One region of the Pseudomonas sp. GL_117 genome, then DNA from elsewhere that is predicted to be linked to it. Evidence: predicted binding sites of a transcription regulator. Region 1 holds the regulator's gene; the other holds the start of a gene.
The links. The regulator FliA, encoded in region 1, starts transcription of late flagellar genes. The targets are predictions, from matches to a motif close to CTAAAGTTTNNNNNNNNNNNGCCGNTAA.

Region 1 (3,761 bases):
ATTTGCATCTGCCGCGCCGTCATCAGTTGGTCAGCCGCGCTGTCAGCGTGCAAATGCAAGAAGAGCCTAGCGAGGAAGCGATGGCCGATATGTTCGCCGACCTCTACCACAACCCGGCAAAGCGGGTGGGTTGAGGGCAGGGCGAACACCGTGAAATGTATCTACATCGTTGGTCTGCAAGCGATTCACGCGGCCAAGCCATGTAGCCTGCGTCTAAGCAAGACAAGGTAAAGAAATAAAATGGGCAGCATGCATCCCGTACAGGTGATCGCGGTGACCGGCGGCAAAGGTGGCGTCGGGAAAACTAACGTGTCAGTGAATTTGTCCCTGGCCCTGGCAGAGCTTGGCCGTCGGGTCATGTTGCTGGATGCTGACCTGGGTCTGGCGAATGTCGACGTTCTGCTGGGGCTGACGCCCAAACACACCCTCGCCGATGTGATCGAGGGCCGCTGCGAGCTGCGTGATGTGCTGCTCCAGGGTCCTGGCGGGATCCGCATCGTACCGGCTGCCTCCGGCACCCAGAGCATGGTGCACTTGAGCCCGGCGCAGCATGCCGGCCTGATCCAGGCGTTCAGCGACATTGGCGACAACCTCGACGTGCTGGTGATCGACACCGCCGCCGGGATCGGCGAGTCGGTGGTCAGCTTCGTGCGCGCCGCGCAGGAAGTCTTGCTGGTGGTCTGCGATGAACCCACCTCGATCACCGATGCCTACGCCCTGATCAAATTGCTTAACCGTGACTACGGCATGAACCGCTTCCGCGTCCTGGCCAACATGGCCCAGAGCCCGCAGGAAGGGCGCAACCTGTTCGCCAAGTTGACCAAGGTCACGGATCGCTTTCTCGATGTCGCCTTACAATACGTAGGCGCAGTTCCCTATGACGAGTGTGTGCGCAAGGCCGTGCAAAAGCAGCGTGCGGTCTATGAAGCGTTCCCTCGTTCGAAGTGCGCACTGGCGTTCAAGGCTATTGCTCAGAAGGTCGATACTTGGCCATTGCCCGCCAATCCCCGGGGGCATCTGGAGTTTTTCGTCGAGCGATTGGTGCATCAGACGAGCGCGGGACCTGTGCTATGACATCCAGCGGCTACAACCTTTACAAGAAGTCGGCACGTGACAGCCAGGGCGAATTGATCGAGCGCTATGCGCCGCTGGTCAAGCGCATCGCCTATCACCTGCTGGCGCGCCTGCCGGCGAGTGTGCAGGTCGAAGACTTGATCCAGGCCGGCATGATCGGCCTGCTTGAAGTGTCGACCAAATACGATGCGAGCAAGGGTGCCAGTTTCGAGACGTACGCGGGCATCCGTATCCGTGGCGCGATGCTCGATGAGGTGCGTAAAGGTGATTGGGCGCCGCGGTCGGTACACCGCAATACGCGCATGGTCAGTGACGCAATTCGCGCAATTGAAGCAAAAACCGGTCGCGACGCTAAAGATCACGAAGTTGCGGCCGAACTCCAATTGAGTCTCGACGATTATTACGGGATTTTGAACGATACCTTGGGCAGCCGCCTGTTCAGCTTCGACGACCTGCTACAGGACGGCGAACACGAAGGGCTGCACGAGGACGGCGCGAGTGCACATCTTGAGCCGTCGCGCGACCTGGAGGATGAACGCTTCCAGGGCGCGTTGGCGGACGCGATTGCCAATTTGCCGGAGCGTGAGCGACTGGTGTTGGCGCTGTACTACGACGAAGAGCTGAACCTCAAGGAAATCGGTGAGGTCCTGGGGGTCAGCGAATCGCGTGTCAGCCAGCTGCATAGCCAGTGCGCAGCCCGCTTGCGGGGGCGGTTGGGAGAGTGGCGCGCGCGCTGACAGGCAGTGTGGGGACACTGCAGACGAGACCGTGAAGGCGTGACGCTTTTGCGGTTTTGCGCCGTGGTGCCCTGGGCAGTCCTTTTTGTGTAACGCCTGTTGATTGAAATGGCGCGTCCAGGTGCTGGGCGCGTTTAAGACTGCTTGGAGGTCGAATTGGACAAGAACATGAAAATCCTCATCGTTGATGACTTCTCAACGATGCGGCGGATCATTAAAAACCTGTTGCGTGACCTTGGGTTCACAAACACGGTCGAGGCGGATGACGGCCTTACGGCGATTCCGATCCTCAACAGCGGGAGCATCGACTTTCTGGTAACCGACTGGAACATGCCGGGCATGACCGGTATCGACCTGCTGCGTCACGTGCGTGCCGACGAAAAGCTGCGCGGCCTGCCCGTGCTGATGGTGACCGCCGAAGCCAAGCGTGAACAGATCATCGAAGCCGCCCAAGCCGGGGTAAACGGTTACGTGGTCAAACCTTTCACTGCATTGGCCTTGAAAGAGAAGATCGAAAAAATCTTCGAACGCATCCACGGCTAATGCCATCGCGGGGGAGCTATGGAGCATAAAGAAACATCACAGGGAGACTTCGAGTCGACCCTGAAAAAGCATGCTCACCAGTTGGTCGACTGCCTTGAGAGAGGCCAGTTCGGCGACGCGGTGCAGTTGATCCATGAGCTCAACCAGACCCGTGACCGCGGCCTGTACCAGGAAGTGGGCAAGCTCACGCGTGAGCTGCATAGTGCGATCGTCAATTTCCAGATCGACCCGCACATGCCCCAGGCCGAAGAGATCTCGCAGATCACCGATGCCACCGAGCGCCTGTCCTATGTGGTCAGGCTGACTGAGGCGGCGGCCAACCGCACCATGGACCTGGTGGAAAACGCCACGCCTCTGGTCAACGGCATGGCCACCGAAGCCCAGGCCTTGAGCCACGACTGGGGTCGCTTCATGCGCCGCGAAGTCGGGGCCGAAGAGTTTCGTGAGTTGGCACGTCGGGTCGAAGGTTTCCTGTCACGCAGTGAGCAGGAAAACCGCATGGTTTCCAGCAACCTCAATGACATTCTGCTGGCCCAGGATTACCAGGACCTCACCGGTCAGGTGATCAAGCGTGTGACCCAATTGGTCACCGAAGTGGAAAGCAATTTGCTCAAATTGGTGCTCATGGCAGGCCAGGTTGACCGTTTTGCCGGCATCGAACATGACCGCGAAGCGATCCTCTCGGAAAAAGATCCACAAAAACATCTCGCCAAGGGTGAAGGTCCGCAGATTCATGCCGATAAACGTGAAGACGTTGTATCGGGTCAAGATGATGTCGATGACCTGTTATCCAGTTTAGGCTTCTAAGGAGCACCCACATGAGCTTCGGCGCCGATGAAGAGATCCTTCAGGATTTCCTTGTAGAGGCCGGCGAAATTTTAGAGCAGTTGTCCGAGCAACTGGTCGAGCTGGAAAGCCGACCGGATGATGCGAACCTGCTCAATGCAATTTTTCGCGGTTTTCATACTGTAAAAGGGGGCGCCGGCTTCCTCCAGCTCCATGAGCTGGTGGAGTGCTGCCACATCGCCGAGAACGTGTTCGACATCCTGCGCAAGGGTGAGCGGCACGTCGACTCGGAGTTGATGGACGTGATTCTCGAAGCACTGGATGCGGTCAACGGCATGTTCAGCCAAGTGCGTGAACGTGCCCCGATCACCGCAGCCACGCCGGAACTGCTGGCCGCCCTGGCGCGCTATGCCGAGCCTGCCGACATGTCGGTGGCACCGGTGGCTGAAGCTGTGCCGGAACCTGTGGCAGAGCCCGAAGCGGACGTGACCGACAGCGAGTTCGAGCAACTGCTCAACTCCCTCAGCGCGGTCAAGGCCGAGGCTGAAGCTCCGGCAGCGCCCGTTGCGGCGCCGACGGGCGAAGACATTACCGACGCTGAGTTCGAATCGCTGCTCGACC
Region 2 (3,761 bases), 2.5 Mb from region 1:
GCAGGTCGCTGGATTCGATCACCAGCGGCAAGCCAGAGAAGTCAGGCATGTGAGGTCTCCTGGGCACAAATGTTGGCGATAAAGGACCGCGATTGTAGCGCAAGCATCAGGCGCTGCGGTTGGTAAAGCAGTGCAGGGCTTTCTCGATGCATTGGGCGGTTTTGCCGAAGGCTTGCACGGTGGTTTCCGAGAACGGCCCGCCGCCCTGGTCGGCCACCATCAGCATCACCACCTTGCCGTTGCAGCTCAGGGAGCGCAGCAGCAGGTGCTCGCCGTTGAACAGGCGACGCAGGATCGGCGGCAACAAGGCCGAGAACTGCGCGTGGTTGTCCGGGTTGAGGCGCACCTGGGCGGATTTTTCCAGCAGGCGCTGCAGCAAGGTGCTGTTGGTCACATCAAGGCTCAGGTTGGCGGCGTCCTTTGGCAGGCCGTCGGCCTGGTGCACACGCAAGGTGCTTTGGGCGCGGTCGGTCATCAGCAGCATGACCCGTTGCATGCCGCTGGCCACCAGTGCCTCTTTGGCGCAGGTGGTCAGGTGCATGGCGTTGGCGAAGCGGCTCGGTTCCACCAGCAACTCGGTGCAGCGGCTGCGCCACAGGGCCAGTGCTTCGGCGGTGGGCGGTGGTGCCGGCAGCAGGCCGCGATGGATTTTTTGCACATGCCACGGCCAGATCAGCGACAGCGCCGGGTGCCAGAGGTCGGGCATCAAGGTGCTGCGGGCGCTGGTCACGGCTTGCTGGTGCACCTGTTGCTGCACATCGCCCAGCGGCTGTTGCAGGTACAGGGCGGTGAGGTATTGCCAGCGCTCGGTGTGCGGGCAAGTCCAGGATTCCTGGGCCGACATCGCCAGGCCGTTGGCCAGCAGCACGGTGTTGGCCGGCTGGTTCAGCCAGCGTCGCAGGTTGGGTTCGGCGTCGAGCAATTGCTGGTGGCGCAGCGCGTCGTCCTCGCGGGCGATGCGCAGGGCCTTGACCAGCAAGCGCTGCTCTTTGAGTAGCAGGTTGTAGCCCTGGGACACCCAGATCGGCAGGTGCCAGGTTTCGGTCAAGCCCAGGCACAGGTCGAGCAGGCGCACGCCGAACAGTTCCTGTTCGACCTGGCGCGCGGACTGGCCTTTGTGGATCACCCGCAGCTCCCATTCTTCAAGGAGCTTGGGGTAGGCGACGGCCATCGGCCACAGCGGCGACAGGAACAACAGGCTGCCCCAGTGGATGTCCTGCCACAACCGCGCCAGGCGGCTGGCGAACAAACCGTTGGCCTGCTGCGAGGCGTGCTGGCTGACCAGCAACAGTTGGCGCAAGGCCACCGGTATTTCCTGGGCCGGCACCGACGGCAGGCGCGCCAGTAGCTCTTCGGCGCGCTTGAGGCCGAGGCGGTTGAGCGCCACTTCGAGGTTTTCCGCCGGTTCCGTGAAGCTGCCATGGGTATGGCTGTTGGCCTCGCGAATCACGCTGAGCACCAGCGCCGGGCTGTTTTGCATCAGCTCGGCAATATCGCGCAACGAACTGCGGTTATCGCGGATGGCTTTGCACACGCGCTCGTGACTGGCCTGGGGGACGGGCAGCAGCACATCGTCCAGGCGCTTGATCCAAGCGGCGAGAGAATTGGGTTTTGCAGTTGGGACTGTCGTTTCATTAGCCATGATTGGGGCGCGATCATCACTTGCGGTCAACACGCCCGGAGCGGGCCGAACTGGCTTTTCGCCTTAACGGGCTATAGTCTGGCGCAGTTTTGCCGATAAGTAGAACAAGAGTTTTTCAGTTCCACCAAATATGTCCATGAACCCGACGGCGCAAGTACTCATCCCCTATGGCTAAAATTATCGGCATCATCGTCGTCTTCGCAAGCGTGCTCGGTGGGTACGTCCTGTCCCACGGTAAAATTGCCGCGCTGATTCAACCCTTCGAGGTGATGATTATCGGTGGCGCCGCACTGGGCGCATTCCTGCAGGCGAACCCCGGCTACATGACCATGCACGTGGTCAAGAAATCCCTGGCGATGTTCGGTTCGCGCTTTACCCACACCTTCTATCTTGAAGTGCTGGGCCTGGTGTATGAGATCCTCAACAAGAGCCGCCGCGAAGGCATGATGGCCATCGAGGCCGACATCGAAGACGCTGCCGCCAGCCCGATTTTCGCCAAGTACCCGGCGGTGCTCAAAGACGAGCGCATGACCGCCTACATCTGCGATTACCTGCGCATCATGTCCTCCGGCAACATGGCCCCCCATGAGCTGGAAGGCTTGTTCGACATGGAGTTGTTCAGCCTCAAGGAAGAACTGGAGCATCCGTCCCACGCCGTGACCGGCATCGCCGACGGCATGCCCGGCTTCGGTATCGTTGCGGCGGTACTCGGTATCGTGGTGACCATGGCTTCCCTGGGCGAAGGCGACCAGGCGGCCATCGGCATGCACGTAGGTGCGGCGCTGGTGGGTACGTTCTTCGGTATCCTCGCGGCCTACGGCTTCTTCGGCCCGCTGGCCACCTCCCTGGCCCACGATGCCAAGGAAGAAATCAACCTGTACGAATCGATCAAGGCCAGCCTGGTAGCGTCCGCTTCCGGCATGCCGCCATCGCTGGCGGTGGAGTTCGGTCGTAAAGTGTTGTACCCGAAACATCGCCCAAGCTTCGCCGAGCTGGAACAAGCGGTTCGCGGTCGCTAAGCCATGGAAAACAACCAGCCGATAATCATCAAGCGCGTCAAGCGCTTCGCTGCGGGGCACCATGGCGGTGCCTGGAAAATCGCCTTCGCTGACTTTGCCACGGCGATGATGGCGTTCTTCCTGGTGCTGTGGCTGATGTCCACCGCCACGCCGGAACAGAAGATCGCCATCGCCGGTTACTTCAAGGACCCGATCGGCTTCTCGGAAAGCGGCACGCCTTTCGTGATCGACCTGGGCGGCTCGCCGCAGTTGGCGCCGGAGCGCACCATCAACCCGGAGGTCAAGACCGAAGCGCCGCAGGAACATATCCCGATTGAGCGCGACACCGTCGAAGCCATGGCCGAGCAGGTCGAGCAGGAACGCCTGGAACTGTTGCTGCAAGAGTTGCAGACCAAGGTCGAGGAGAACCCGCAACTGCTGAAGTTCAAGGATCAGATCTCGTTTGAGATCACCCCGGACGGCCTGCGCATCCAGATCACCGACGCGGCCAACCGGCCGATGTTCGACTCCGGCAGCGCGCGCCTGAAGCCTTACTTCGAAGACATCCTGCTGGCCATGGCCGACACCATCAAGGCGGTGCCGAACAAGATCAGTATCAGCGGCCACACCGACGCCAAGCCGTACGCGGGCCAAGGCGACTTCGGCAACTGGGAACTCTCCGCCAACCGTGCCAACGCCGCCCGCCGCGCGCTGGTGGCCGGCAGCTACCCGGACCCGCAAGTGGCGCGCGTGGTGGGCTTTGCCTCCTCGCAGCTGTTTGATCCCAAAGACCCGTTCAACCCGATCAACCGGCGGATCGACATCGTCGTGCTGACCAAAAAGGCCCAGCGTGCGATTGAAGGTGATCAACCCAAACCGGCGCCGACCTCAGGTGCGGGTGCGCCCGGTGAAGTACCGGCCGACCCGAACGCCCTCCCGCCAGGGCAGGAGCCGTTGCCGGCCCATGAGCTGCGGCAGAAGCTGAACCTGTTTGACGATGGTGGGGTGAAAGATCCTACGGTGCCTAAAGCTGGTTCTTAAGCTGCACACGCAAAAAGGCCGCGATGATCGCGGCCTTTTTGTTCCTGCCCTGTGGCGCAGCTTTCTATGCTGCGCAGCAG

Region 2: a site for FliA is predicted at 1,714-1,741, ahead of motA (flagellar motor stator protein MotA). Genes of this name have one in related genera too.

Annotation. Positions count from the first base shown of each region.
Region 1 is NZ_CM174418.1:4,358,521-4,362,281, reverse strand. It holds gene flhF (flagellar biosynthesis GTPase FlhF) at 1-134, shown strand, start outside; gene fleN (flagellar synthesis regulator FleN) at 241-1,074, shown strand; gene fliA (RNA polymerase sigma factor FliA) at 1,071-1,811, shown strand; gene AC3ISR_RS19735 (chemotaxis response regulator CheY) at 1,980-2,354, shown strand; gene AC3ISR_RS19730 (protein phosphatase CheZ) at 2,373-3,161, shown strand; gene AC3ISR_RS19725 (chemotaxis protein CheA) at 3,173-3,761, shown strand, end outside.
Region 2 is NZ_CM174418.1:595,982-599,742, forward strand. It holds gene AC3ISR_RS02530 (rhodanese-like domain-containing protein) at 1-49, opposite strand, end outside; gene AC3ISR_RS02535 (HDOD domain-containing protein) at 107-1,642, opposite strand; gene motA (flagellar motor stator protein MotA) at 1,810-2,661, shown strand; gene motB (flagellar motor protein MotB) at 2,665-3,681, shown strand.